One region of the Clostridium kluyveri DSM 555 genome, then DNA from elsewhere that is predicted to be linked to it. Evidence: riboswitches for the same ligand, from Rfam matches in the RefSeq annotation. Region 1 holds a riboswitch; the other holds the start of a gene.

Evidence for each region. A riboswitch is a leader RNA that binds a small molecule or an ion and turns the genes downstream of it on or off. The one in region 1 is predicted to bind FMN.
Region 2: another riboswitch for FMN. It lies ahead of ribD (bifunctional diaminohydroxyphosphoribosylaminopyrimidine deaminase/5-amino-6-(5-phosphoribosylamino)uracil reductase RibD); the one in region 1 lies ahead of CKL_RS17585 (ECF transporter S component).

The regions. Positions count from the first base shown of each region.
Region 1 is NC_009706.1:3,662,271-3,675,427, reverse strand. Features, by position in the region: gene CKL_RS17630 (branched-chain amino acid aminotransferase) at 1-772, shown strand, start outside; gene hpf (ribosome hibernation-promoting factor, HPF/YfiA family) at 1,187-1,714, shown strand; gene secA (preprotein translocase subunit SecA) at 1,878-4,382, shown strand; one part of gene prfB (peptide chain release factor 2) at 4,400-4,477, shown strand; one part of gene prfB (peptide chain release factor 2) at 4,479-5,510, shown strand; gene CKL_RS17610 (Yip1 family protein) at 5,651-6,328, shown strand; gene CKL_RS17605 (efflux RND transporter periplasmic adaptor subunit) at 6,386-7,447, shown strand; gene CKL_RS17600 (ABC transporter ATP-binding protein) at 7,422-8,111, shown strand; gene CKL_RS17595 (ABC transporter permease) at 8,108-9,292, shown strand; gene CKL_RS17590 (Tex family protein) at 9,704-11,857, shown strand; FMN riboswitch at 11,981-12,099, shown strand; gene CKL_RS17585 (ECF transporter S component) at 12,339-12,965, shown strand; gene CKL_RS17580 (hypothetical protein) at 13,089-13,157, shown strand, end outside.
Region 2 is NC_009706.1:2,200,137-2,218,424, forward strand. Features, by position in the region: gene CKL_RS10585 (methyl-accepting chemotaxis protein) at 1-398, opposite strand, end outside; gene CKL_RS10590 (YqfO family protein) at 592-927, opposite strand; gene CKL_RS10595 (DUF1002 domain-containing protein) at 946-1,815, opposite strand; gene CKL_RS10600 (DUF3793 family protein) at 1,909-2,523, opposite strand; gene CKL_RS10605 (flavodoxin) at 2,696-3,124, opposite strand; gene ribH (6,7-dimethyl-8-ribityllumazine synthase) at 3,296-3,760, opposite strand; gene CKL_RS10615 (bifunctional 3,4-dihydroxy-2-butanone-4-phosphate synthase/GTP cyclohydrolase II) at 3,783-4,985, opposite strand; gene CKL_RS10620 (riboflavin synthase) at 5,062-5,715, opposite strand; gene ribD (bifunctional diaminohydroxyphosphoribosylaminopyrimidine deaminase/5-amino-6-(5-phosphoribosylamino)uracil reductase RibD) at 5,737-6,846, opposite strand; FMN riboswitch at 7,123-7,239, opposite strand; gene CKL_RS10630 (transglutaminase domain-containing protein) at 7,385-8,809, opposite strand; gene CKL_RS10635 (ABC transporter ATP-binding protein) at 9,022-10,860, opposite strand; gene CKL_RS10640 (ABC transporter ATP-binding protein) at 10,865-12,583, opposite strand; gene CKL_RS10645 (hypothetical protein) at 12,765-13,151, shown strand; gene CKL_RS10650 (ABC transporter ATP-binding protein) at 13,222-14,022, opposite strand; gene CKL_RS10655 (ABC transporter permease) at 13,998-15,050, opposite strand; gene CKL_RS19865 (ABC transporter substrate-binding protein) at 15,095-15,616, opposite strand; gene CKL_RS21555 (ABC transporter substrate-binding protein) at 15,588-15,884, opposite strand; gene CKL_RS10670 (O-acetylhomoserine aminocarboxypropyltransferase/cysteine synthase family protein) at 16,112-17,440, opposite strand; gene CKL_RS10675 (alpha/beta fold hydrolase) at 17,570-18,288, opposite strand, start outside.

The DNA of each region.
Region 1 (13,157 bases):
TAGACGTTTATTAATGCCTGAAATACCAGAAGAAAAATTTATTAGTGCATGTGTTCAGGTTGCAAAAGCTAATGAAGAATATGTTGCGCCTCACGGTACAGGAGCTACTCTTTACATTAGACCATTTATAATAGGAGTGGGAGATAATATTGGAGTTAAACCAGCAGAAGAGTATATATTTTGTGTATTCTGTTGCCCAGTAGGACCTTATTTTAAAGGAGGAGTTACACCTGTTAACTTTATGATTTCAGATTATGATAGAGCAGCACCTTATGGTACAGGAGCAGCAAAGGTTGGAGGAAATTATGCTGCAAGCTTACTTCCTCATGAAAATTCTGCTAAGAGAGGTTTCGCAGATTGTATATACCTTGATCCTGCTACTCATACTAAAATAGAAGAAGTAGGAGCAGCAAATTTTTTTGGAATTACCAAAGATAATAAATTTGTAACACCAAAGTCACCATCTATATTGCCTAGTATTACAAAATATTCTTTATTATATATAGCTAAGGAATATTTAGGTATGCAGGTTGAGGAAAGAGATGTTTACATAGATAAGATATATGAGTTTGCTGAAGCCGGAGCATGTGGTACAGCAGCTGTAATAACTCCTATTGGGGGTATAGAGTATAAAGATAAACTTCATGTATTTTACAGTGAAACAGAAGTAGGTCCTGTAACTAAAAAACTTTATGATACACTCTATGGTATTCAATTTGGAGATGTAAAGGCTCCACAAGGGTGGATCATAGAGATATCAAGTGATTCTTAGATTCAGGTGCAGTTGCTCATGAGGAATATTTTTTTCCATCTGAACATTATTAACAGTATTCTTAGTGTCTTTAGCACTTAGAATACGTTATCCTTTAGGGGAAGAACTTATCTAGATGCTTAGTAGTGCTTATCTCCCTTTGAAAAAGATGGGAGTATTAGCTAATTGCCGCATTCGGATAAAAATTATTTTGGTATTTTTAAAATAAGCACTGGTATAAAGCCAGTACTTATTTTTTATTTAGTGATTTTTAGGATATCAATAAAACTGAATTTTTGTTAATTTACCATTAAACTCTATTGTAATTTATGGGCAACAGTATTAAAATATAGTTAATAATCAATAATAATTTTATAAAATATATCCTTTACATAAATATATGCTAAGGATAATCATAAGGAAGGGGCTGGAAATATGAAAATAACTGTGAATGGAAAGAACATAGTACTGACAGATGCATTAAAAAATGCAGTGAGGAAAAAGTTATCTAAAATTGATAAGTATTTCAACCCTGATGTAGAAGCTCATGTTACATTAAGTGTACAAAAAAACAGGCAGAGAATAGAAGTTACAATTCCTTTTGGAGGGGTTATACTAAGAGGAGAAGAAGAAAATGATGATATGTATGCTTCAATTGATTTGGTTTTAGACAAATTAGAAGGACAGATAAGAAAACAAAAGACGAAACTTTTAAAGAGAAATAATTCAGAATCTTTAAGATTTCAATTTATACCAGATGAGAAGGAAACTGACAACCAGGAACATAAAATAGTAAAAACTAAGAGGTTTGCAGTGAAGCCTATGTCATCAGAAGAAGCAGTTCTTCAGATGGAACTTTTGGGTCACAGCTTTTTTGTATATCGAGATGCTGAGCAAGGAGATGTAAATGTGATATATAAAAGACGAGATGGAAATTATGGATTGATAGAACCTGAATTTTAAAGGTCAACTACAGGGAGGAAGCAGAGCTTCCTCTCTTTATAATTTAATATATACAGTAATTGCTAAATCTCAAATTAGTGTTTAAGTTGAATAGCGCATAATTAGGTGATATAATCTAAAAGATGTACTTTTTTATAAAATTTAACGGGTGAGGATGAAGAGAATGAAACTTTTTCAAAAAATATTTGGCTCATATAGCCAAAGAGAAGTAAAGAGAATTATGCCTATAGTTGATAAAATAGATGCTTTAGATTCAAAGGTTCAGGCATTAAGCAATGAACAGCTAAGAAATAAAACAGATGAATTCAAAGAACGTCTGGATAAAGGAGAATCATTAGATTCAATATTGCCTGAAGCTTTTGCGGTTGTCAGGGAAGTGGGGTTTAGAACTGTAGGACTAAAGCAGTATAGAGAACAGCTTATAGGTGGAATAGTTATTCATCAGGGAAGAATAGCAGAAATGAAAACCGGTGAAGGTAAAACTCTTGTTGCTACTGCGCCAGCATATTTGAATGCTCTCACAGGTAAGGGAGTTCATATAGTTACGGTAAATGATTACCTTGCAAAAAGAGACAGAGATACTATGGCACCCATATATGAAGCATTAGGACTTAAAGTAGGAGTTATTTTACATGACATGAGTCAATCACAGAGACAGGAAGCCTATAATTGTGATATAACCTATGGAACCAATAGTGAATTTGGATTTGATTATTTAAGAGATAATATGGTTATCTACAAGGAAGAAAGAGTTCAAAGAAAACTAAATTTTGCTATAGTGGATGAAGTGGACTCCATTTTGATTGATGAAGCAAGAACACCTCTTATCATTTCTGGAGAAGGGGAAAAATCAACAGAATTTTATAATATTGCCAACGGATTTGCAAAATCTCTGGAAAAAGAGGATTATAAAGTAGATGAAAAAGCAAATGCAGTAATGCTTAATGACACAGGGATAAAGAAAGCAGAAACTTTTTTTAGTCTTGAAAATTATGCTGATCCGGAAAATATGGAAATACAACACTATGTAGTGCAAGCTTTAAAGGCAAACTATATAATGAAAAGAGACAAAGACTACATGGTAAAAAACGGAGAAGTGCTTATAGTAGATGAATTTACAGGCAGGATGATGGAAGGCAGAAGGTATAGTGACGGACTTCATCAAGCCATAGAGGCAAAAGAAGGAGTTAAGGTAGAAAGGGAATCTAAAACACTAGCTACCATCACTTACCAGAATTACTTTAGAATATTTAATAAGTTGTCTGGTATGACAGGTACTGCACAAACGGAAGAAAATGAGTTCAGACATATATATGGGTTGGATGTAATAGTTGTACCTACTCATAAACCTATAGCCAGAGAGGATTTTCCAGATGTAGTATATAAAAGTGCAAAAGGTAAGTTCAAAGCCATAGCAGATGAAATATATGAAACCTATAAGAAGGGGCAGCCAGCACTTGTGGGTACGGTAAGTATAGAAAAATCTGAATTGCTTTCAGATATGTTAAAGAGAAAAGGAGTGCCTCATCAGGTTTTAAATGCCAAGTTCCATGAAAAAGAGGCAGATATAATTTCCTATGCAGGTCAAAAAGGAACAGTTACCATAGCTACCAATATGGCAGGTCGTGGTACAGATATAAAGCTTGGAAAAGGAGTAGTTGCATTAGGTGGACTAAAAATAATAGGAACTGAAAGACATGAATCAAGAAGAATTGACAATCAATTGAGAGGACGTTCTGGACGTCAGGGAGACCCTGGAATGTCAAGATTTTATGTATCTCTTGAAGATGATCTTATGAGAATATTTGGTTCAGATAGGCTTCAGGGTATAGTTGAAAAGCTAGGACTTAAAGATGACGAGGCTATAGAAAGTAAAATGGTTTCAAATGCCATAGAAAATGCACAGAAAAAAGTGGAAGGAAATAATTTTGATATAAGAAAAACTTTACTTCAATATGATGATGTAATAAATAAACAAAGAGAAATTATATATAAGCAGAGATCTCAAGTCCTTGAAGGGGAAGATTTGAAAAATGATGTGCAGGATATGATAAAGAGTTTAATAAACTCCATTGTAGATTCCCATATATCAGGAATAGAAGAGGAATTTGAAGATGAAATAGTAAAATTAATTGAATATATGGAAGATGTATATGTACCTAAAGATTCTGTTAAAAAAGAAGATATTATAAATCTTTCTAATGAAGCTATTAAAGATAAGTTTATAGATATAGCCCAAAAAATCTATGAACAAAAAGAAATAGAATTTACTTCAGAACAAATGAGGGAAATAGAAAGAGTTATACTACTTAGAGTTGTTGATACAAGATGGATGGATCATATAGATGACATGGAACATCTAAAAAGGGCTATTGGGCTTAGGGCTTACAGGCAGCAGGAACCAGCACAGGCATATCAATTTGAAGGCAGTGAAATGTTTGAGGAAATGATCTATAATATCAAATTGGATACAGTAAAATATCTAATGCATGTGCAAATTGAAAGAGCTCCAGAAAGGGAGAGAGTAGTAAAAAATGTTATAACAAATCAGGAATCAGATTCTATAAAGAAAACTCCTGTAAAAAGAGAGAAGACCGTAGGAAGAAATGATCTTTGTCCGTGCGGCAGTGGTAAAAAGTATAAAAATTGCTGTGGAAGAACTGTTTAAAATTGGAAGGTGATTAGATGTTACTTCAATTGGAAGAAACAATTGATAAACTAAATGAATTAGAACAAACTATAAAAGAAATAAGGGAGTCTCTTTGACTTAGATAATTTAAAAAATAAGATAGAAGAACTGCAGGCAAAAATGCAAGAACCAAATTTTTGGAATGATATAGATAACGCCCAGAAAATAGCCAGTGAAGAAAAAAATTTAGAGGGTAGGCTAAATAGATATGATTTATTGTCACATAATATAGAAGATGCTAGAATTTTATTGGAAATTATAAAGGAAGAAGAAGACAGTATGTCCTTTCAAGAAGTTATGAAGGATATAAAAGATATAGAATTCCAAGTTGAAATATTTAGAACAGAAATACTTTTATGTGGAGAATATGACAAAAATAATGCCATATTAAATCTACATGTAGGAGTAGGTGGCACAGATGCTCAGGATTGGACTGAAATGCTTCTTAGAATGTACATAAGATGGGCAGAAAAAATGGGATATAAGGTAAATATCATAGATATGCTTGAGGCAGAAGATGCCGGCATAAAGAGTGTATCCCTCAGCATTATTGGAGAATTTGCCTATGGATATTTAAAAAGTGAAAAGGGTATTCATCGTTTAGTCAGAATATCTCCCTTTAATGCCAATGGGAAAAGACAGACTTCCTTTGCATCTGTGGAGGTTCTGCCTGAACTGACAGGTGATCAGGATATAGAAATAAGATCTGAAGATCTGAAAGTGGATACATTTAGAGCAGGAGGAGCAGGGGGACAGCATGTAAATAAAACTGAATCTGCTGTGAGGATAACTCATATACCTACTGGAATAGTTGTACAGTGTCAAAATGAAAGAAGCCAGCATTATAATAAAGAACAAGCATTAAAAATTTTAAAGGCCAAATTAGTAGAACTGAAAGAAAGAGCACACAAGGATAGAATAGAGGATCTTACGGGAGAGCTTAAGGATATGGGATGGGGAAGTCAGATACGATCTTATGTATTCCATCCGTATAATTTGGTGAAAGATCATAGGACCGGTGTAGAAAGCAGTAATGTATCTTCTGTAATGGATGGTGATATAGATAATTTTATAAAAGGTTATTTAAAACAACAAAGTGGTAAATGATAAATGGGTGCATGATGCGCCCATAATTTTTTTTATGATGTATTTTGACCGTTTTTTTAAGTATTTTATAGAATTGAGGAGGGATTGTATACCATTATGTAGAATATGTAATTTAAAAAATGAAATTAGGAGGGACTTTTATGGATATTAAAGAAAATGAAGAAAGTTTGAGTATTGACAAAAAGATTGTTTGTTTTTTCAAGAAACCAGGCATTATTTTTAGTGAATTTATAGAAAAACCTAAGTATTTATGGACTATGCTTTTAATTATTTTAATCAATATAATTTACGGAATCATGCAAATGACTACTTCTATAGATATTTTAAAAAAATCAATTACGGATAAGTTTAAAGAAGCAGCGGCTGGTACATCTCAAGCACTTATAGAAAAATCTATGGAATATGCAACATCAATACCTATACAGACTGTGACTATTATAATAACTACTATAATAGGTATATATTTAGCATCATTAGTTTACATGGGGTTGGCTAGAGTTTTTGGCTCTAAAATAAAATACAAGCAGATTGTATCTGTATACTGTTTAAGTATGTTGTCTATAACTATTGGTAAAATTATAAAATGGTTGTATATGGCCATCACAAGTAATCCATTAGGGGTGAGAGCATTAACTAAACCTACATTACTAAATGGATTTTTAGATAACTTTGATATATTCAATGTATGGCAGATAGTATTATTGACTATAGGTATATCCATAGTTGGAAAGATTTCGAAAAAGAAAAGTTTTGCTATTGTTGCAATTTCCTGTGTACTTGTCATGATTATATCTTTACACTCTTATTTAAAGCTCTAAAATAATTTTAATATACGGCAATTTTGATGATTTGAATGCAGAGAAAGGGATGGACTTATGAAAGATAGAAAAAAAATATTAATTATTGGTTCTGCTGTTGGCGTAATTATTATATTATTTGTTGTAACACTTTTTTTAAATTATAATAAACGAAATGCACATAAAAGTGATTCATTATTTGATATATATACTATTCCAGCACAGCAGAATATATTTTTAGACGGAGAGGTTCAATATTCCAGGAAATTAAATTTTACTGAAGATACAACTAAGGGAACCGTTGATAAAATAAGTGTAGAAGATAAAGAACAGGTAGAAAAAGGACAAACTTTATTTACTTATAAGAATGACCAGATGATAGAGCAGTATGACACTCTCACCCAGCAGCTTAACAGTATTGAAACTCAAGCAAAATCCATGGCAAATGTACAAAATAGTGCTCAAATTTCTGAAATCAATAGTCAGAAAACAAGTTTAAAACAGCAGTTAAACAATATTAAAGATAAACGATATACCACAATTTCAGCTCCTTTTGATGGTATTGTTTCAATAACATCAGATAATGAAGAGAGTACTAATAAAATTATTTTGACATTGATTGACCCTAAAATGCAGGTAGTAGCTAGTGTTAGTGAAAAAGATGTGTTAAAGCTTAAAGAAAATCAAAAAATAAAGATTACTGTGTATGGTACAAGTGAAGAATTTAAGGGCACTATTAGTTCCATTAGCACTGAACCATCACAGGCACAGGCTATTCAAGGCGCTTCAGCCTCAAACTTAACACAAACTACAGGAAGCAGTGTGTCTTATTATCCTGTATATATTGATATAAACAATCAACAGGGCATATATGCAGGTTTTCATATTCAGGGAACTGCAGTGGATGAAAGTGAACTGCCTAAAATTCCAGTATCCTCAGTTTTTAATGATAATGGACATAAATCAGTATGGCTTATAAAAAATAAAAAATTAAGAAGAGTGCGTGTAAGGGTTGAAAAATATAATAATACATATGTTAAAGTGAAAAGCGGTTTAGACTTTAATGATAAAATTATTAAAAATCCATCTAGTGAAATGAAAGAAGGGGACAGCATTGACAAAGCATCTTCTGGAAGTTAAAGACTTATGTAAATGGTATGAGCAGGATAAAAATCGCTATCTTGTTTTAAAAAATCTTGATTTTAAGGTGGAGCAAGGCTCATTTGTGGTTGTAATGGGCAAGTCAGGCAGTGGAAAGACCACTTTGTTGAATATTCTGGGACTTCTTGATAATTTCAATGAGGGAAGTTATGTATTTAATGGTCAGGATGTTACAAAAATGACAGAAAACCAGCGTTGTTCTTTTAGAAATAATCATATTGGTTTTATATTTCAACAGTTTTATTTAATTGAATCTTTAACAGTAGCTCAAAACATTGAACTTCCACTATTGTATCATGGGGGATATAGCAGCGAGCAAAGAATTGACATGGTAAAAAAAAGTCTTCAAGATGTTGAACTTGAGGAAAAATTTAAAAGTTATCCAAATGAGTTATCTGGGGGGCAACAACAGCGTATTTCAATTGCAAGAGCGCTTGTTAATGAGCCTGATGTTATTTTGGCAGATGAGCCTACAGGTGCACTGGACTGGAAAACCGGCCTGAAAATTATTGATATATTGGTTAAACTTAATAAACAAAATAAAACTATTATAATGGTAACTCATGATAGTGATCTTAAAAAATACGCTACTCATTGTGTTTTTCTCAAAGACGGCATTTTTTCTGAGGAGGATAATATATGAATTTGTGGGAACTTATACATAGTGCAGTTTTAAGTTTACGTACACATAAGCTTAGAGTTTTTTTAACTATGATAGGAATAATTATTGGAATAAGTTCTGTGGTTATTATTCTTTCTATTGGAGAGGGGTTAAAAGCACAGGTGAATGAATCCACTAGTGATGTGGGAGCGAATACCATTACCGTTAATTTTGAACCTTCAGATTTAAATTCTACAACTGTAGATACACCATTTGAACATAAGGATTTTCAATCTCTTAAAAATGTTGATGGTGTAGAAAGTGTTGCTAAGAGCAGCAGCGGACTGGAAGGTCTGGTAGGAGTTATTGAAAATGCAACTTTTTTTGATAAACAGTCTTATCTTATGATAAACAATTATGATAAGAGTTCAAATATCGTGGCAGGAAGAGGTATAACCCAGGAAGATAATGATTTTAAACATTATGTGGTGGTGCTTTCAAAAGATCACGCCAAAGAGTTATTTGGGGAAGAGATAAATAAGGGAATTGGAAAGGGAATTAAAATAAAGGATGAGTTTTTTGAAGTTGTTGGAATTGAAAATGGGAGTTCAGGTTTATTGTCTATGCAATATGATTATGTGCCTAAGTTTGCCAAGAAGCTTTTAGAAGATGATGTATCTATTTCTTCAATTGATGTTAAAATTAAGCAGGGATTTGATTCTGACTCCGTATTCAAAGAAGTAAAAAAAGAACTAAATGTTCTTCACCCTGATGTAAAAGGAAGCTATACCAAAGGGGATCCTAAAGCTGTCTCTAAAGCTTTTGAAAAGATAATAAGCGGTATAACTATTTTTATAGCTGTTGTATCAGGAATATCTCTGTTTGTAGGTGGAATTGGAGTAATGAATATAATGTATGTATCTGTAACAGAACGCCGTCGTGAAATAGGTATTAGAAGAGCCATAGGTGCAAAACCAAGCACAATTTTACTACAGTTCTTGATAGAATCAATATTTATTACAGGTATAGGTGGAATTGTTGGAATAGTTATGGGATATCTGATATCTTTGATTTCAGGAGCCTTTTTGCCGTTTAAACCTGTTGTAACTATAGGAATATTAATAGGAGCGTCTATTACATCTATTACTGTGGGAATAATTTTTGGAATAATTCCTGCATATAGGGCAGCAAATTTAGATCCTATTAAGGCTATTTATAAGTAATATTTAGACCTTAAAATCATGATAAGGAGAAAAAATAAAATGGCAGGACCACAACGCAGAATGCCATAAAACTTCTAGGTATTTTAGGATATAATCATAATATCGTAAAAAAGGCTCAGGAGAAAGCGTCAAAATTTATGCAACAGGGAATTTGGGAGGCAGAGTAGTATTCGAACATTATAAAGATAATCTCGTTTATATTCTTATAAGGCCCAGTAGTTTATATTTTTTACTTCAAATTAATGATTCTTGAATATATTAATTTGCCAAAGTCCATTCAACTGTTGTAATATGTTTTTAGCTAGTTTAACATAAATTTATAAAGCTTTTACTTTAAATTAACTGAAAAATTAATTATTTACATATTTAAGTAAATTAAACATAATCAATAGGATTCATCGGGAGGTTAAAATGAACGATATAATAGACATACTAGTTAGAGAGTTAGACGTAAATGAAAAATATATAAATAATGTAATAGAATTATTAGACTCTGGCAATACAGTTCCCTTTATAGCCAGGTATAGAAAAGAATTAACGGGAAGTATGAGTGACGTCACTTTAAGAAAACTGGCAGAAAGACTTGTATATCTTAGAAATCTTAAAGCTAGAAAAGAGGACGTAATAAGAATAATAGAAGAACAGGGTAAGCTTACAGAGGAATTAAAAAAATCTGTAGAAAGTTGCATTACCCTAACAGAAGTTGAAGATATATATAGACCATATAAACCAAAGAAGAGAACAAGAGCTATTATTGCAAAGGAAAGAGGATTAGAACCACTTTCAAAGATAATATTAAATGGCAATTTTAAAGATAATATAGAAGAATATACAAAAAAATTTGTAAATGAAGAAAAGGAAGTAAATTCTATAGAAGATGCTCTTTCAGGAGCTATGGATATAATAAGCGAGATTATATCTGACGAGGCCAAATATAGAAAGTGGATAAGGAAATTTGTTCAAGATAACGGAAGCATTGAAACAAAAGGAGAAAATAAGGAACCAACTCCCTATGAAATGTATTATGATTATCATGAGGCGATAAAATCTATCCCTCCTCACAGAATACTTGCTATAAATAGAGGAGAAAAAGAAAAAATTTTGTCTGTAAAGATAACCTGTGATATGAATAAGATAAAAGAATACTTAAAAGGAGAGTGCCTAAAGGGAAATAAAGTAACTGATAGTTACATAGAAAGAAGTGTAGAGGATTCTTTAAAAAGACTTATATATCCTTCTATTGAAAGGGAAATAAGATCTGAACTCACAGATATGGGGGAAGAAGGTGCCATAAAGATATTCAAGGCCAATCTAAAGGCTCTTCTAATGCAGCCACCTATAAAAGGAAAAAATGTGATTGGATATGATCCTGGATTTAGAACGGGATGTAAAATAGCAGTTTTAGATGATACGGGAAAACTTTTAGATACTGCTACAGTTTATGCTACGGCGCCTCAAAATGATGTAGAAGGTTCTCTGAAGATATTAAAGAATTTAGTGTATAGATATGATGTTAGTGTGATATCTCTTGGAAATGGTACAGCAAGTAGAGAATCAGAAGAAGTAATTGGCAGACTTATAAAAGAAGTAAAAAAGGAAAAAAATAAGGATGTTTATTATGTAATGGTATCAGAAGCCGGAGCTTCTGTATATTCTGCTTCGGAACTGGCTGCAAAAGAATATCCCGATATAAATGTATCACTAAGAGGAGCTATATCCATAGGAAGAAGACTTCAGGATCCTCTGGCGGAACTTGTGAAAATAGATCCTAAATCCATAGGGGTAGGTCAATATCAACATGATGTTTCCCCAAAAAAATTAGATGAGTCTCTAGAGGGTATTGTAGAAGATTGTGTAAATAGTGTAGGAGTAGATTTGAATATGGCAACGGCTTCTTTACTATCTTATATATCTGGAATAAATTCATCTATAGCCGCAAATATTGTAGCTTATAGAGAAGAAAATGGTAAGTTTAAAAATAGAAAAGAGCTTTTGAAGGTTAAAAGACTGGGAGCAAAAGCTTTTGAACAATGTGCAGGATTTTTAAGGGTTATGGAAAGTAATGAACCACTTGATAATACCTCGGTGCATCCGGAGTCCTATAGTGATGCCAAAAAACTTTTGAAGACCCTTGGGTATAGTGATGAAGACTTAAAAAATAATGGCCTTGTAGATATAGAAAACAGGGTTGAAAAGATTGGCATAGATAATGTGTTAAAAGGACTTAATATAGGAATTCCTACCTTAAAGGATATAATGAAAGAAATAAAAAAACCAGGAAGAGATCCAAGAGAAGAGCTGCCAAAGCCTATATTGAAAACGGGAATAGTTGATATGAATCAACTCAAGCCGGGAATGACACTTACAGGTACAGTTAGGAATGTAGCAGACTTTGGTGCTTTTGTAGATATAGGTGTTCATCAGGATGGTTTAGTGCATATAAGCCAGTTGTCTGATAAATTTGTAAAACATCCACTAGATGTGGTTAAGGTAGGAGATATTGTAAATGTAACTGTACTTGAAGTAGATGAAAAAAGAAAAAGAATTGCACTTAGCATGAAATAGCAGAAAAATGAATATGAAATTAGCATAATTAGCAATAAATATTTATTAATGAATAAAAATTATTTTAACAATGTATTGAATTTTGTCGTTAAAAGTATTATAATGAACCTATAAAAATTAAAATATAATCTTCAGGGCGGGGTGAAATTCCCCACCGGCGGTATAGCCCGCGAGCTGCGTGTTCAGCATGATTCAGTGAAATTCTGAAGCCGACAGTAAAGTCTGGATGGGAGAAGATAGAATAATATGTTTATTAGCCCTGGTGTTTTTGCCGGGTTTTTTTATTTTATCCGAAGGCTATCATTGCTAACACCCCATCTTCTTCAAAGTGAGGGATAAGCATTGTTACGCCCCTGGATAAGTTCTTCTAAGCTTCAGATGGAGAAAAAGTATTACTCATGAGCAAACTCCATCTGAACCTAAGAATCACTTGATTATTCACCTAGGAGATTATACTTAATATTTTAGGAGGGTATTTAAAATGAACAGTAGTAAATTAAACAGATTAGTGAAGGTATCATTGTTAGGTGTAATAGGATTTTTATTTATGTTCATAGAAGTTGCAATTCCTATATTTCCGACATTTTTAAAAATGGATATAAGCGATTTGCCGGCTTTAATTGGAACTTTTGCATTAGGACCTGGAGCTGGAATTGCCATAGAGTTTTTGAAAAATGTACTTCATGGAATATTCAATGGAAAAACTGCATTTGTAGGAGAACTTGCAAACTTTGCAGTAGGTTCTGTTTTAGTTTTTACAGCGGGGTATATATATAACAGGCATAAGACCAGAAAGGTGGCAGTGATAAGTTTAGGGGCAGCCACTATCGCAATGTCAATAGCAGCGGGACTTTTGAATTATTTCATATTGCTTCCACTTTATGAAAGAGCACTTAATTTTCCTATAAGTGCAATGGTGGATATGGCAGCGAAAATAAATAGCAGCATAACGGATTTGAATACATTTGTATTACTGGCTATTGTTCCATTTAACTTGTTAAAAGGTATAGCTCTTACCATTTTAACACTAGTTCTTTACAAGAGTGTTTCACCTCTGTTAAAGCAGGAACATAATAAAATAAAGAACTCTGAAAAAGTAAAAATTTAGCATAAAATAGTAACTAAAAATCTGGGACATGTCTCCAGATTTTTTTATTGTATTTTCACTTTATAAAACAGTAATTGTATACGATAATTTCAATTAAGAGATATTTTTAATAAATTATAAAGGGTGATTAAGTTGGCGGGAATATGGAATGTAAATAGTGTATATAACATGAATAGTAAACAAATATCTGCA
Region 2 (18,288 bases), 1.5 Mb from region 1:
TAAGGGTGCATCATCTCAACTCCCTTACTATTAACAGCATACATATAGGCTTCTATATTTAATTCTAAATTTGAATTAAGTCCCCTTGTTTTTCCATCAGACTGCTTGGGATTTAACATTTTACTTTTAAATACCTCTTGAGCTTCATTCCGTGTAAGCTTTCCTTTTTGAACCTGTTCTTCAAGCGCCTCCATCATTACAATACCCATTTGAATTCTATTTTTTATAGCAGTTTCTCCTAATTTTGTAAGTTCATTTTTAGTATTATAAAAACATACAGAGCCTATTATAATTATAGAGATTACAATTATACCTAAAAACCATAAATAAGAACTAAAAAAACTCCGGCTTAATTTGTCGTTTTTTAGTTCATGCCCTTTAGATCTTTTTTCTTTCATAAGCAACTACCCCTTCCCCAATACAAATACACATTAATTACAAATTGATTTACTACATTACCTTATTATACCGTATACTTGTGTATAATCACAATATAATGTTATAAACCCCTCCATATATTCCTGTATGAGGGGTTTATAACAAAAAATTTCCTTGCATTTTTAACCATTTCATTTTAAAATTTTCAAGCTTCTATTTATCAGATATTTCAACAAGAGGTATTATATTTATTACAGGTTCTTCATAGGGATGAACTTTTTTTATGGTACTAACAGCTTTATATACTATTTTATTTCTACAGCGAAATTCTACCTTACACTCCTCTTCTTTACTTACTTCATTTACGGTGCCTTGAAAAGGATCTGCTCCCTGAAGAGGCCTCCAGTATCCTGTAACCTTAGAAACCGACATACAATTATCATAATTTCCACCTACATTAAGCGCCCCTATATTATTTAAACTTTCCCTCAATTTGTCCACATAATCTTCAGGTATAAAAGTTTCTATTTTAAAATTTTCATAATCCATAAATATCACCTTGAAACCTTAAAATAAACCGCTGAAAAAATTTTTAATGGCCTCTATAATTTTAGCAAAAAATCCTTTAGCTTCCTCAGAAGATATACTTCCCTTCAATTGACTTGCCACACTGTTTAATTGATCTTTCAAATCAGAAAAATTTAAGTTCAAGCCATTTATTTTGCTCATTAGAGATACTATTTTATCTACATCCTCAGAGGATAAATTAAAATTATAATTGTTAACCACATTTTGAACTATGTTTTTTATTTCTCCTTCTGTTTTAGGATTTTCTTTAACTACCTCAGTTTTTATTTCATTTATTAAACCCGCAGCCTCATCTTTCCCTATTTTATCTCCCAAATTTCCTGTGGTTACCAGTTCATCATTTGCAACCTTTTTGGTCTCTTCATCAATTTTATTTCCCGCAGTACTGTTTTCAAAGCCTTTTAAAATACCTGTAAGAGCTGCAGTTCCAGATACATTGAAAGGGGCTGATGCTTTAACATTGGCATTTTTTATCCCTGCGGTTATAAGGGCATTTTTTATCATACTGCTGCTGACCCAATATATATTATTGGTGGATACCTGAAGACCTCCACTAGAAGTTGGTTCTACATAGGCACAAGATATGGATTTAGTTCCTATCTGTTCACTGCTTGCCACATCTCCTAGATACTTTTTTTCCTCATCTATATTTACTTCTATCACGTTAACTTCCTGTTTGTTAACCTTGAAATATTCCAGCATATCATTTTTTTGCTGTTCTGTAAGATTTCCTCCCAAGGTAACCACTTTATATGCATCTGCCTGTACTTTATTTACACCCCCTACTAATACCACCGATAAGACCATAAATAATATCAACAATTTGTTTGTAAATATTTTACATTTCATATTTAAAATCTCCTTTTTAATATACTAATAAATATAATAATATACTACATTTATCAATATAGAAAGTACCAAATTGTAAAAACATAGAGTACTTTAAGAAGATAATATCTTTACTACCTTTGTAATGCCTATGTCGTTTTGAATCAATTTCAAAAAATTATGCTTTGATCTATTATAATTTTCAAAGACCTCAAGGGCTTTTTCTCTGTCATTATAAACCTTCCAGTAGCCGCAGCATACACATTCCTTTTCACTGCAATTTATAAAATCTTCTACATCTTTAACTGGTATACCTAAAAATATCCCCATCTCATGTGGACAAAAATTATATTCATATCTATTTTTAAGAAGGTTTAGCTTGTCAATTAAAGGCATAGAATTTAAATATCCAAATTTACTTAAAAATTCAGCATTATCCCTATCACACAATACTTCAGAGAGCATTTTTCCATTATAAAATAAAAGTACTACGGCATTTTCCTTTCTATTAATTTCAAATACTTTTAAATTTATATTTTCTAAATATTCACTTCCATATTTGCACCACAGATCATACATATTTTTATTCTTATTGGATATAGTAATTATAGAAGATGGTTTGTATCCCGCAATAGTAGGGGACAAGGCATAGGTTATAAGACTCATCATATATTCTTTTTCATCTGCATTGTACATAAACTTAATAAATTCCTGATTTAAACTTCTCACATTCTACCAACTCCCTTTAATATAACACTAGGATTCCAAGACAAAAATATTTGATAAAAAATATATTTAAACTCAGAATCCTACAGGTATTATCATATATCCAATTTTTAAATTTAATCTTATAAAAATTTCGCTATTTACCTATGTTAACATGAAAATATACCCTACAATATTAATAGGCAGCTGCTTCCCGTCCAAAATTTCTGCATTCTTCTTCTGAACTTCCTTCTGGGGCTTCTTGTACAATTAATCCTTCATTTAATAGATTAGCTCCATAGCCTTCCATTCTCTCTACCCAGCTTCTCATCCATTCTCCATCGCCCCATCCATAAGAGCCAAATAAACCTAATTTTTTGCCGGATACGGAAGAAGCAATAGAATCCACAAAAGGCTCCATTTCACTTTCCTCAATAACCTCTGCACCCATGGCAGGAGAACCTAATAACACCATATCTGCACCTTTTACATCATCAACACTGGCTTCTGAAACATGTAAAAGTTTAACTTCTGCACCTTTTTCCTTAGCACCTTCTTCTATTAATTTAGCCATAGCCTCTGTATTACCTGTTCCTGTCCAATAAATAATATTTACTTTACTCATTTTTATCATCTCCTCAAGCTCCTGAAATAGTCGATAATGAAAATCATTATCATATATATAATGATATATCTGTTTATTACAATTGTCAATAGTTACATAAAATATTTCATATAACAAAAACAGGTCATTAAAAGTATACATACTTCTAATGACCTGTTTAAAATATATTCTCTATTCTAACTCCCTGATTAAATTAGCCATTTCTATAGCAGCCATAGCCCCATCATATCCTTTGTTTCCACTTTTAGTTCCTGCCCTTTCTATAGCCTGTTCTATATTGTCCGTAGTGAGTACGCTAAATATAACCGGAATATCACTTTCCAGTGAAACATGAGCTACACCCTTTGAAACTTCACTGGATACATAATCAAAATGAGGGGTAGATCCTCTGATTACAGCTCCTAAACATATCACTGCATCATATTTTCGAGAAAAAGCCATTTTCTTTGAAATCATAGGTATTTCAAATGCTCCCGGTACCCAGGTTATATCTATATTATCCTCTTCTGCTCCATGTCTTTTTAAACAGTCTAAGGCTCCAGACAATAATTTAGATACTATAAATTCATTAAATCTTCCCACAACTATTCCAAATTTTAGCCCTTCTGCATTTAACTTTCCTTCATAAACTTTCATATTTTCAGTCTCCTTTGATATATTAATAATTTAAAATATGCCCCATTTTTTCCTGTTTTGTTTTAAGGTAAAAAGTATCATAGGCAGATGCCTTCATTTGGATTGGTACTCTTTCTGTGATATTTATACCATAATTGGATAACTGTTCTATTTTATCTGGATTATTTGTCATAAGTCGTATATTTTCCACACCTAAGTCTTTTAAAATTTGTGCAGCAGCATAATAATCTCTTAAATCCTCCTCAAAACCCAGTGCAATATTTGCTTCAACAGTATCTAGACCTTTATCTTGCAGTGCATAAGCCTTTAATTTATTAATTATACCTATGCCCCGTCCCTCCTGATTCATGTATAAAAGAATGCCCTGTCCTTCTTCTTCAATTTGGGTCATGGCTCTTGCATACTGCTGCCCACAATCACATCTAACAGAGCCGAAAGTATCTCCTGTAAGACATTCAGAATGTACTCTGCACAAAACTGAATTCCCTTTTGAAATATCCCCTTTTACAAGTGCCATGTGATGTTCTCCATTTATTTTGTTTATATATCCATAGGCTACAAATTCTCCATATTTTGTTGGCAGCTTTGTATGCACTACCTGTTCTATAAACTTTTCCCTTTGTTTTCTATACTCCTGCAGAGCCTTAATTGTAATAAACTTTAATTGGTATTTTTCCGCAAATTCTATTAGTTCGGAAGTCCTCATCATGGTACCGTCATCTCTCATGATCTCACAACAAAGTCCACATTCTTTCAGATTTGCTAGTTTCATAAGATCAACAGTAGCTTCTGTATGTCCATTGCGCTCTAGAACTCCATATTCCTTTGCACGTAGTGGAAACATATGTCCAGGTCTTCTAAAATCCTCTGGCTTTGCACCTTCTTCTACAGATTTCAATGCAGTTATGGAACGTTCTGCAGCTGAAATGCCAGTAGTTGTACTTACATGGTCGATTGATACCGTAAAAGCTGTTTCATGGTTATCTGTATTATTTGAAACCATCTGTGGAAGGTTTAATTTAGAAATCATTTTACTACTCATAGGCATACAGATAAGTCCTTTTGCATGTGCTGCCATAAAATTAACATTTTCCTGGGTTGCAAATTCTGCTGCACAGATTAAATCTCCTTCATTTTCCCTATCTTCATCATCAGTCACCAGAATCATTTTACCCTGTTTAAGATCTTCTAAAGCTTCTTCAATACTATTAAATTTATTGCTCATAATTTTCAACTCCTCTTTTAAAAATACTATTAATCAATCATGTTACTTTAGTTACAACACAAATCTAAATTTTTGCTTACCAAAACCCATTTTCCTTTAACAGTTGTTCTGTTATGCTTGAATTTTTTACGGGTTCTGTTTCTTTTCTTAAAATAAGATTTTCAATGTATTTTCCTATCAAATCACATTCTACATTTATTTCATCTCCTGCACTTTTATACTGCAGAATAGTTTGTGCTTTAGTATGTGGGATTAGGGATACACTAATACAGTCTTCATGCACTTCTGCTATGGTAAGGCTCACTCCATCTAAAGCCACAGAACCTTTTGAAACCATATATTTCAATAATTCCAAAGGAGGTTTTATAACAAGCCAGGTGGCTATATCCTCTTTTTTTATATCCTTTACCCTGCCGATTCCATCTATATGACCTGTTACTATATGTCCTCCCAGTCTTTCTCCTACCTTCACTGCCCTTTCTAAATTCACATTACTGTTTCTTCTTAAAAGTTTTAAATTGCTCTTTCTTAGTGTTTCAGCCATTACATCTACTGTAAAAGAATTTCCTGTAAAACTTGTTACCGTAAGGCAGGCTCCATTTACAGCTATACTGTCTCCTAATTTAACCTCTTCTAAAACTTTCCTGGAAGAGATAGTTATTCTAGAAGAATTTTCTCCATTTTTTATTTCCAATATTTGTCCAATTTCCTCTACTAAACCTGTAAACAATATTCCCCTCCCCTTTTTTAATTACTTTTCTACATATCCTTGAATCATCATATCTTCTCCTGATTTTAAATAGCTAATATTTTTTAATTTAACGGCTTTATTTAAATCTTCAATACCTTTTCCTTCTACAGAAGTTTTGGCCTCTAATCCACCTATTATTTTAGGGGCTATAAAATAAATAACTTTATCTACAATTCCTGAACTTAAAGCAGAAAAATTAAGTGAGCCCCCTCCCTCTATAAACAAACTATCTATACCAATATTTCCTAACTTTTCTATTAGAATCTTTAGATTCACATGACCAGATTCATCTTTAGGACAGATAATTACATCCACTCCCATTTTCTCAATTTCATACTTTTTATCTTCATCATATCCCTCTGTACAAGCTATTATGATTTTCCTATATTTAAGTGTATCAAAAATCTTACAATCCAGAGGTATTCTTAACTTAGAATCTAAAACCACAGCTATAGGACTTTTACATTTTTTCTCAAGTCTTGTGGTTAAAAGTGGATTATCCGAAAGTATGGTACCTATCCCCACTGCAATTGCCATAACCCTATTTCTTATGTGATGTACAAAATTTCTGGATTCTTCACAGGTTATCCACTTTGACTGTCCTGTAACAGTTGCTATTTTACCATCTAAAGTTACTGCAGATTTCAATATTACAAAAGGAAGCTTATCACTGATATATTTTATAAATATTTCATTTATATTTAAGGCTTCTTTTTCTAAAACGCCTGTAACCACTTCTATTCCCTTATTCCTTAAAAACTCTATGCCTCTACCTGAAACTAGTGGATTAGGATCCTTTAATGCAACCACTACTTTTTTTATTCCTGCTCTTACTATAGCTTCTACACAGGGTGGAGTTTTGCCGTAATGAGAACAAGGCTCCAAAGTCACGTATATCTGCCCGCCTGCAGCTTTATCACCTGCTTCTTTTAATGCATATACCTCTGCATGAGGTCCTCCATAAAATTTGTGATAACCTCTTCCTACTATGTTACCTTCTTTTACTACAAGGGCTCCCACCTGTGGATTTGGATTCACAAAACCTTCTCCCTTTGATGCCAGCTCTAAAGCAATTTCCATATAATGTTCATCTTTATTGTCATAATTCATAAAATTGAATCCTCCACTCCAAAAGAATATTATTACTTTTTATATAAATTTTACAAGTAAAAGGGCAAAACCTATGCAGTTCTTATGTACAAGCTACCAATACCAGTATCTCAGCTTCTCAAATATGGAAATACACTGCCTGCCCCTGGATAAGTTACAGCTATAAGCAATTATCTTCAGATTTTTCTCATGCAAAAATCCCCCTGAAAATACTTTCAGGGGGATAATAAACACAATAAAAACAACCTAGCACATAAAATACATACTACAAAAAACTTCCACTTTCTCCATCCAGACTTTACTGTCGGTACTGGAATCCAACCAGTTCCTGCTGATAATCAGCTCGCGGACTATACCGCCGATCGGGAATTTCACCCTGCCCCGAAAGCATATTATTAAGTTTTAACTATGATTTTAATATATACTTCTTTTTTTCACTTGTCAATAGAAACTTTTAAAAAAATTGTAATCTTTAATACAATTTTATTGACTTAAATTATAAATACTACAAAAATTTACATTGATAACTAACAATAACTTAAGATTTTACTATGACAACATATTTTGCTCCTGAAATTTCATCTGAGTAAGTAGTTATAGTAACTCCCTCTGAAATATTGTACTTTTTGCATATTTCATTTAAAATCTGGGTTATATCATACTCACTTGAATTATAATTCAATATTTTTACACTTACAGAATTTTCCCCTTGTGATAATACCTCTTCTACTGCACTATAAAAATCATTATAGTTATCAACAACTTTTATATCATTGCCGTAAACATCCTTCTCCACTACATTAAGATTATCAAAACTGTATTCTGTGCTGGTACATTCAGGATAATCATCTGTATTCCACCTATGATTTTTGGCAATCTGATCATCGGTTATGTTAAAATAGGAGTGAGAAAGCCTATTTGAGCCATCACTTATAACGGGATCATCCCAGGTAGAATCCAATTGATAATACTCCCCCTGTATTTTCACTATATTCCATGCATGTCCAATCCATTCAGTACCATTATTTGCATCCCCTATCACCATCCTGCACTCTACCCCTGCCGCCATAAGAAGTCTATCTAAAGCATCTGCATAACCCTGACATACTCCAACTCCATTTATCAAAACGCCATAAGCCGTATAAGAGTCTTCCGGCATATTACCTTTATATGCTCTTTCATCATATTTACTGTTATTAACTACATAGTCGTGAAGTACCAGTTCCTTTTGATAGTCTTCCATATCAGAAGTAATTAAAGTATCTATAATTTCACTAACCTTTTGCTGCACGATTTTCTCTTTTTCTATTAAATTTTCCTTTGTATCTGTATATTTAAAATTTATAGTAACCTTTGTAGGACTTGTATATTCAACATTGCTTGCTGCCCCTGAATATCTTGTCCTTAAATCAGAATAGTCAATTAATATCTTATTTATAACATCTAGGTTATATTTATCTTTGTCATAATTACTTATATTTAAAATTAAAGTATCTTCATAATTATGCAATGCATCTTTTAATGCATTATAGTATTGTGAATAATTTTCTATATCAATTGAGTTATTTGAATTACTTTTCTGTACTGTAAAATTATATTTTACCCCTTCATTTAATTCTTTACCTTCAACAGATTTTAATCCACTATCTATTACCAGAACATATTGTTTTCCCTCTGCATATGAACTTATAGGAGAAACCTGTATTGTATCTGAAGAGGTATTTACAATATTAACTTCTAAAGGCGTACTACTCCCCTGTTCATATACTTTTATAAAATTTCTTGCAGAATCTAAATCAATATCTTTATTAAAAGTAATAGTCCAGCTCTTTTTATCGCTCACAGTAGAAATGCTATTATTGTTCCAAATTTTATATTCTTCTGCAGCGTAACACTTTTTACCACAAAATAACAATATAACTAACATACCTATTATCATAAACTTGTATATTTTTTTAAACACTTTATCACCTCCATATAATATTTAAACAAAACTTTTTTAATCAAGTCTAGGTGGAGTTTGCTATTTGAAATAAATAGTTTAGAATAACTATATTATAGTTATATTACAAATCAATTAACATTTTTGAACATTTTTATTAACACATTCTATGTTTTAAAACTTTAATGTGTTTTACCTCTTTTTGAATTGTTGTTGATTTTAATGTGCCTTATTTAACCATTAATTAACTGGTTACAGTACATATTGTAATATATGCCCTTTTTCCCTATTAAATCACTATGATTTCCCACTTCCACTATTGTTCCTCCATCTATTACCATTATAATATCTGAGTCTCTAATAGTACTCAGCCTATGGGCAATTATAAAACTGGTTCTTTTCCGTATAAGTTTACGCATAGCTTTTTGTATTTTAAGTTCCGTTCTTGTATCCACATTACTTGTAGCCTCATCTAAAACAAGTATGTAAGGATCTGAAAGTATAGCTCTTGCTATAGCTATTAGCTGCCTCTCTCCCTGACTTAAATTGCTTCCCCCTTCCTGTAACATAGTATCATACTTATGAGGAAATTTTTCAATAAACTGATCTGCACCTGCTGCCTGTGCTGCCTCTTTAACCTGAGAAAAATCTGCATCCAATCTACCATATTTAATATTTTCAAGTATTGTACCTGTAAAAAGATATGTATCTTGAAGAACTATGCCAAAACACTTTCTAAGACTATCTCTTGTATAATTCCTTATGTCTATTCCATCAATTAAAATTTTTCCACTGGATACATCATAAAACCTGACAAGCAAATTTACAATAGTTGTCTTTCCTGCTCCTGTAGGTCCAACAAGGGCAACACTTGTGCCCTGATTAATATTAAAATTTATATCCTTTAATATTAGAAAATCTTTTCTATAACTAAAATTTACATTTTCAAAAGTAACCTGTCCGCTTGTATTTTCAAGAGTTACAGCTTCAGCAGTGTCTTTTATCTCCTCTTTTTCATCCAATATATCAAATACTCTCTCGGCACCGGCAACAGCAGACTGAAGTGTATTAAATATGCTGGCTATATCATTTAATGGTCTTGCAAATTGTCTGGAATAACTTAAAAAACTGGCTATAATTCCTATGGTTATAATATTTTTTACAGCCAGAATCCCCCCTACACCAGCTACAGCGGCAAAACCTATATTATTTATTACATTCATAATAGGCATTAAGAATCCCGACCAAATTTGAGCTTTCAATCCTACCTGACTTAGACTGTAATTTATTTTTTTAAATTCTTCTATGGCCTTCTGCTCATGATTAAAAGCTTTTACCACATGGATGCCGGATATATTCTCCTCTATATGTCCATTGAGTTTTCCAAGTTGTACTTGTTGCTCTTTAAATAATACACTGGTATTTTTTGCGATACCCTTAGTAAGAAAAAATACCATAGGCACTGTAATAAGAGTCACAAAAGTCAAAATAGGACTTAAAACAAGCATCATAATAAAAGATCCCAGCACTGTCACCACTGCTGACATAAGTTGAGTAGTGGATTGCGATATGGTAGAACTTACATTTTCTATATCATTAGTCAATCTGCTCATTATCTCTCCATGAGTATTCCTATCAAAAAAAGAAATTGGTAATTTTTGAAGTTTGTCAAATAGACTTCTTCTAAGATTCATCACTATTTTCTGAGCAGTGCCAGCCATAAGCCACCCCTGAAAAAAAGTCAAAATGGCATCTAATACATATGTAAATAAAAGCAATATGACCATTACAGATAGTATATCAAAATTCACTTTTCCCTTTAATTCTGACATAGCATCAATAGACTTTCCTATAAGATAGGGTCCAAGAAGTCCTATGATAGAATCTATTATTACAGATATAAATATTATAATTAAAAGTTTTCTTTCACTTCCAAAATACTTCCAAAGTCTAAATAATGTTTTCTTAAAATTTTTTGGTTTTTCCACAGGACCAATACTTCCTCTTCCTCTTCTTCCTCTTCTCGGTCCCAGAGGCATTTTTATATCTTCTTTATTATATTTCCCCTCCATATATCTAAATTACCTCCTTTCCAACCTGAGACAAGAAAATATCTTTATAAACTTCACAATTTTTCATAAGCTGGTCATGGTTTCCCATACCCACCAACTTTCCTTCATCCAGCACAATTATCTTATCTGCAGATATTACAGATGATATTTTCTGGGCAATTATTATACAGGTTAAATTATTTGAATATTTTTTAAGTTTTTCTCTTATCTTAACTTCAGTTGCTGCATCTACAGCACTTGTACAATCATCAAGTATGAGTATTTCAGGTTTTTTAATCAAGGCTCGAGCTATGGAAACTCTCTGTTTTTGACCTCCTGAAAAATTCACTCCTCCCTGTCCAAGTTTTGTATTGTATTGTTCCGGAAATCTAGAGATAAACTCATCCGCTTCTGCAGTTTCAGCTGCCTCCTTAACCTCTTCCAGCGAGGCATTCTCTTTACCCCATCTTATATTTTCCAGAACACTTCCTGTAAACAGCATTGTCTTCTGGGGTACAAGGGCTACTTTTTCTCTTAAAATTCTTTTATTTATATCCTTTACATCTACTCCATCAACCTTTACCCTTCCAGATGCAGCATCATAAAATCCTGGAATAAGATTTACAAGACTGCTTTTACCTGAACCTGTAGCTCCAATAATGCCTAGAGTTTCCCCCGGCATGCAGGTAAAACTAATGTTATGGATAACTTCATGGCCATTTGCATAAGAAAAACTCACATCTTCAAAATCTACCCTTCCACTTTCTCTTAAATTTGAAACACCCTCATTAAAATTAATACTGCTTTTTTCCTCAATTATTTCAAAAATACGTATTGCAGAAGCTTTGGATCTTACAAACATATTAAAAACTGCAGATATCATCATAATTGAAAATAATATTTGGGTCATATAATTTGTAAATGCAATTATTTGTCCTACCTGCATACTTCCACTATTGACATATTTCCCTCCAATCCACAAAACACATGCTATTCCTATATTTATAACTAGGCTTCTAGTAGGAGAAAATACGGCCATTACACGCATTGCAAGGGCAGATAATCTTCCTAACTCCTCATTTGCCTCTTTAAATCTTTTATTTTCATAATCAAACCTGCTGAAGGCTTTTACTACCCTTACACCGGATAAATACTCTCTCATCACAGAATTTACCCTATCTAAAGCTATCTGGACCTTCATAAAATACGGGTACCCTATATTCATATTGAAAAATATAAACACAGCTACAATTGGTATTACAATGAAAAGTATTACTGCCAGGTGTAAATCAAGCCTTGATGCCATAATAATACTTCCAATACACACAAGAGGTGATTTTACAAATATTCTCATAAGCCCATTTACAAAATTTTGCACTTGAGTTACATCATTTGTAAGACGTGTTATAAGAGAACTGTTTTCAAATTTATCAATGCTGTCAAAAGAAAAACTTTGAATCTTTTCAAATAAATCTGCCCTTAACTCCGCACTGAACTCTTGAGACACCCTCCCAGATAGTATATTGCGTCCCGAAGCTCCCAATGCTCCTACAGCTGTGACCATAAGCATTATCAAACCTTTTTGAATTACATAGTCCATCTGTTTGTTTGCTACGCCTATATCAACTATTTTAGACATTATAGTGGGCTGCATCAAATCACATAATGCCTCAATAGAAAGAAAAAATATAGCAAGGCAGAATCCTTTCCAGTAATTATTTATATATTTTTTCATAAATTCCAATTTATACACCCCTAACATTATTCTATCCATTAATAATATTATTTCTAGAAGATAAATTCAAATATAATAATTTTAAATAATGCAAAAATGAAGATTATATTGTATAATTATCTAAAAATATATTGTTTTATTATGTAAACTCATATATGATTCTAAAATTTTATTCCCGGAGGTGGTAACTTTGAACAAATTTTTAAATAAAATTTCCTATTATTTCAGAGACAGCTATGGTATGGATAAACTTTCTAAACATCTTTATATTGGAGGAATTATAATTCTCCTTATAAAACCTGCCTACACATTAGGCCTTGTATTTATAATATACAGCAGCTGGAGATGTATTTCAAAGAATAAATATAAAAGGTTCAGGGAGTTACAGGCTTACGAGAATTTTATTTCGCCTTTAATTTATAAAGTAAAAAATTTTATAAATTCAAATAATCCACATAATCCCTATAAAGTATTCAAATGTCCAAATTGTGCTCAAAAATTGAGAGTGCCTAAAAAAAAGGGGAGAATAACTATAACCTGCAAAAACTGCGGAACTTCATTTAAAGGTAAATCTTAACAAATAAATGTAAGGTGAGCATTATTAATTGAAAAAATGCTCACCTTACATCTTAATTATATAATTCATTTTAATGTTTATTGGCTAAATGTAACTTTTCAAGTATTTGTTTTCTGATTTCAATAAATTCGGATTCATTTCTATTTCTAGGTCTGTTAATTTTCACTTCTACCACATCCTCTATTTTTCCTGGACGTGGAGTCATAATTACTATTCTATCACTGAGATAAATTGCCTCATCTACATCATGGGTAACAAGTACCATAGTTGTTCCTCTTTTCTGCCAGAGTTCTATTAATTTATCCTGTAAATCCATTCTCGTAAAAGCATCCAATGCACCTAAGGGTTCGTCAAGAAGAAGTACTTTAGGGTTATTTATAAGTGCACGGGCAAGAGAAGCCCTTTGAGCCATCCCTCCTGAAACCTGGTGAGGATATGATTTCTCAAATCCCTGAAGTCCTGTAAGTTTTATATATTCTCCAACTTCACTTTTATGTTCTCTATAAATCTTTCTGGCTTTAAGTCCTGCTGCAATATTATCTTCAATGGTTTCCCAGGGAAATAAATTTGCCTGTTGAAATACATATCCTCTTTCAAAATTAGTGCTTTCTATCTTTTTATCATCTAAAAACAATTCTCCAGACTGAGGCTTATCAAGACCTGCTATAAGTCTCATAAGCGTTGTCTTGCCACACCCGGATGATCCTACAAATGAAATAAACTCTCCCGCTCTGATACTTAGATTTACATTACGCAAAGCTTCAACTAAATTGCCATTTGCATCTATATAAGTTCTATCTACATTTTTTATTTCAATAGCAGCATTATTGAAAGCTATAGATCTTGTCATTTTAACAGCCCCCTTTGCCATATAAGTACCCTATCTCTAATTTTAAATATAATTGCCAATACGATAGAAAAAACTACTGCCATTATGACTATGGCCGCATAAACTTTTGCATAGTTGGACCAGCCTTTAGCCCAGTTTATATACCACCCCAGCCCTGCCTTTGCCCCTAACATTTCAGAAACCACCAGTGTAGTAAATGAAAGTCCTGTAGCTGTATAAATACCTGTAAATATAGATGGCATGGCACCGGGTATAGCTATCTTAAATATTAAAAATCTTTCATCTGCTCCAAGGGTCTTAGCTGCTTCAAAATAGGATTTAGGTATATTTTCTATACCTCCAGAAGCCATAAAAGCTACTGGAAACCATACACAAAGTACAATTAGAGCTGCTTCTGAAACCAAAATTGATGGAAATATTATCATTACTACAGGTATCCATGCTACTGCAGGAACTACTCCTATTACTTTAAGTACAGGGAAAAACCAATAATACCACTGTCTGTACCATCCCATTAGAATTCCTGTTACCAACCCTAAAAATGTTCCTACTATAAAACCTATAACTAAAAGTCTCATAGAATAAGCAGTACTCATCAAAAGTGTGCTCCAATCTTCAACAATTACCTGAATTATCTGAGCTGTTCCAGGGAAAAATGGCAGAGGCAGTATATTAGTTTTAGTAGACAATATATCCCATGCTGTAAATCCAATTCCTATAGCAAAATAAAATTGGGCTTTATGATTAAACTTTGCTCTTAGTCTTTCATTTGAAAAAGATAGGATATATAATACTCCCAGGTAAACTATAAAGAGTATCAGCATAATTCTATAGGGTAGTACATTAACTGCCTGCACTGTAGGCAGTGCAAAGTTTTCAATTAAAGCCACAACAAAAGCAATAATTTGTAAAACTGTCCAAACTTTTGATTTGGGTTTCCAGTTTACTGTATCAGGTGCTTTTACTACATCTATTTTATCAGTGCCCTCTGGTAAAATTTTTGATTTGGATACAGCCTTTGAATTCACCAATTCACTTAAAATGCTCACTTTAATTCTCCTTCCTACTAGATATGTGAAAGTATGCCAATACCTTACTTGCCTGATGCATCATAGTATACATCATTAGCAAATTTTTCAGGATCTGTATCTTTTTTTAAGAATCCAGTTTTATTTAACTGCCCTACAAAATATTTAACATCTTCTTTTGCAGCATCCGTAGTATATTGGAAATCATAATTTTTTATAAGTTCAGTAACAAGTTTTACATCCGTAGTTGATACATATTTTTTATCAACTTCAATTTTGGCAGCTTCTTCCGGATTTTTTGCTATCCATTCATCTGCTGCTTTATACGCTCTTACAAGAGCTGCAATTTTTTCCGGATTCTTTTTGATTTCTTTATTAGATGCATATAAAAAACAACATGATTTTCCTTTAAACAATGGATCCTGTGCAATATCCGTTATAACTTTATAGTTATTATCTCGTTCAGCTAGTGTAGCAAATGGATCCCATGCAGCAAAAGCATCCACATCGCCTTTATCTACAGCTTTTGTCAATTGATCAAGTGGATAAGGTACCCATTTAACATCTTTGGTGATCAATTCCTGCATTAGCCAGTACAAGAGTAGTAATAGCCATTGGAGTTCCTCCTATTTCATCCACCCCTATTCTCTTTCCCTTCAAATCATTTGCAGTTTTTATAGGGGAATTAGGAGGTACAACCAATTTAATACAACCTTTATGCAGTCCGCCTATAACTTTAATATCAAGGCCTTGTTGAACTGAAGGAAAAAATTGAAAATCACCATTGGTAACAGTGAACTCACCACTTGCAAGTCCGGTTTTTTGTTGCTCAAATGTTCCACTTACAAGAGTCACATCGAATCCTTCTTTGGCGAAAAATCCTTTTTCCTTGGCTATATAAGCTGGAGCACCACAAACTCCTCCTCCAAGGGCCTGAATTTGAAGTTTTCCATATTTGTATTTTCCTGTAGATTCAGTAGAAGAGTTATTTTGTCCACATGCAGTAAAAACTGGAATAGAAGCTGCAATTAAAAAATAGCAGCCAAACTTTTAAATCTTTTCATGATAATCCCCTCATCTTTCTATTTTAATACTTCCTGAAGCTGTTCCGAGAAAGTTTTTTCAAATGCCTGCTCCAAATCCCAAATAAGATCTTCTGCATCTTCAAGTCCTATGGAAAGCCTTATTGTATTGGATTCTATATGTGAAAATTCTTTTTCCTCCGGAGTAAGCTCACTGTGGGTTGTCTTAGGTGAATTTACAATCAAGGATCTGGAATCCCCTATATTGGCATGATAACTAAATAATTTTATTGAATTTAAAAATTTATCTATTTCATCATCTGTGCCTTTAAGTCCAAAGGAAAATACAGATCCAGCTCCTTTAGGTAAGTATTTTTTACTGAGTTCTTTATAGGGACTATCATTTAATGAAGGATATTTTATCCACTGAACATTATCGCTTTCTTGTAAATAGCTAATTATTTTTTTAGTATTTGACAACTGCTTTTCTATTCTTTCAGATAAGGTTTCCAGGCCCAATAACACCAGATAAGCATCAAAAGGACTAAGTGCTGCACCAAAATAATTCAAATAATTAAGCCTTATTCTTGTAATAAACGGAAAATCCGGAAATACCTCAATAAAATTCCTTGCTCTACCTTCAGGGTCTCTTAGAGTATAGTACGGTTCCAAAAATTGTGGAAATTTGCCATTTTCCCAATTAAATTTGCCACTTTCCAGTATAATTCCAGCGATTACATTTCCATGACCATTAAGTGCTTTTGTAGCGGAATAAATTACAATATCGGCTCCATATTTTATTGGATTAAGAAGATATGGTGTAGCTAATGTATTATCTACAATTAGTGGTATATCATATTCATGAGCCACCTTTGCAATTTTTTCTATATCTGCTACAGCAGCATTTGGATTACTTATGCTTTCTACGAATATAGCCTTAGTATCTGGTTTTATTTGCTTTGCAAGAGCTTCTGGATTATTGAAGTCTTCAAATTTATCTATTTTGATACCAAATTTAGGATATAACTTTTTAAAACCATCCAATGTTCCTCCATAAAGATAAGGAGTTGTAAGTATCCTTCCTCCATCTTCAGCTACATTAAGAAGTGTATATGTTATAGCAGCCATGCCGGAACTTAGTGCAATGTCACCAGCTGCTCCATCTAAAGCAGCCACCCTTTTTTCTAATACTTCAACTGTTGGATTACTGAGTCTTGAATAGATAAATCCCAGTTCTGAAAATGAGAACAATTTTCCTGCCCTTTCTGTACTTCCTAAATCAAATGCTGCAGTTTCATAAATTGGAACTGATACAGAGTGATTATGTTCTTTAGAATTATAACCCCCTCTTATTTTTATGGTATCAAATCTTAAATTTTCTTTTGACATTAAAAAACCCCCTTAAAAATTTATTAAAATTGATTTTACATAAAAAGGCTGCATCTTTTTAGGGATGCAGCCTCTGGTTTACCAGTGAGCTTTGCAAATATTATTTTTTAAAACTGTATATTATTTTAATTATATATGACTATATAGCCAATTATGCAGATCTTTTATTACTTCATCTCTATTTACCTCTCTAAGCATTTCATGCCGTCCATTTTCATATATTTTATAAGTTGCATCTTTAATACCATATTGCCTATATATTTTAAACAGTTCTTTTATACCTTTTCCATTATCCCCAAAGGGATCTTTACTCCCCGATATTGAAAATATAGGTAAATTCTTAGGTATTTTTTCGATAGTAGAAGGCTTGTGTATATCCTTTAAGGAATTAAATAAATCCTCAAAATAGCCGACCTTATATTCTACTGCGGCATAAGGAGAATTTAATGTATCTTCAAGCATTTTAGAATCACTCGTCAGCCAATCATAATCTGTTTTAGACGGTTGAAATTCATCATTAAAATGTTCAAAAAATATATTTGAAGCCTCAATACTCACAGCCTTTCTTCCAATCTTTCTGGCCTCTTTACTTGCTGTTTCAATTAACTCTGCTATTTTTTTTATGTGAATTGGCCCTGTAGTCCCGGAATATATAATTCCATTTACTTCACTGCCATATTTATAGGCATATATCTGAGCTAGAACTGAACCCAAGCTATGACCCAAAAGAAAATTTGGCAATGCCGGGTTTTGCCTTTTCACAATATTTGTCAATAATTTTATATCTTCAACCATCCAATTTATCCCATCATCTCCCATATATCCTGCACTTTCTGCATAGGATGCTT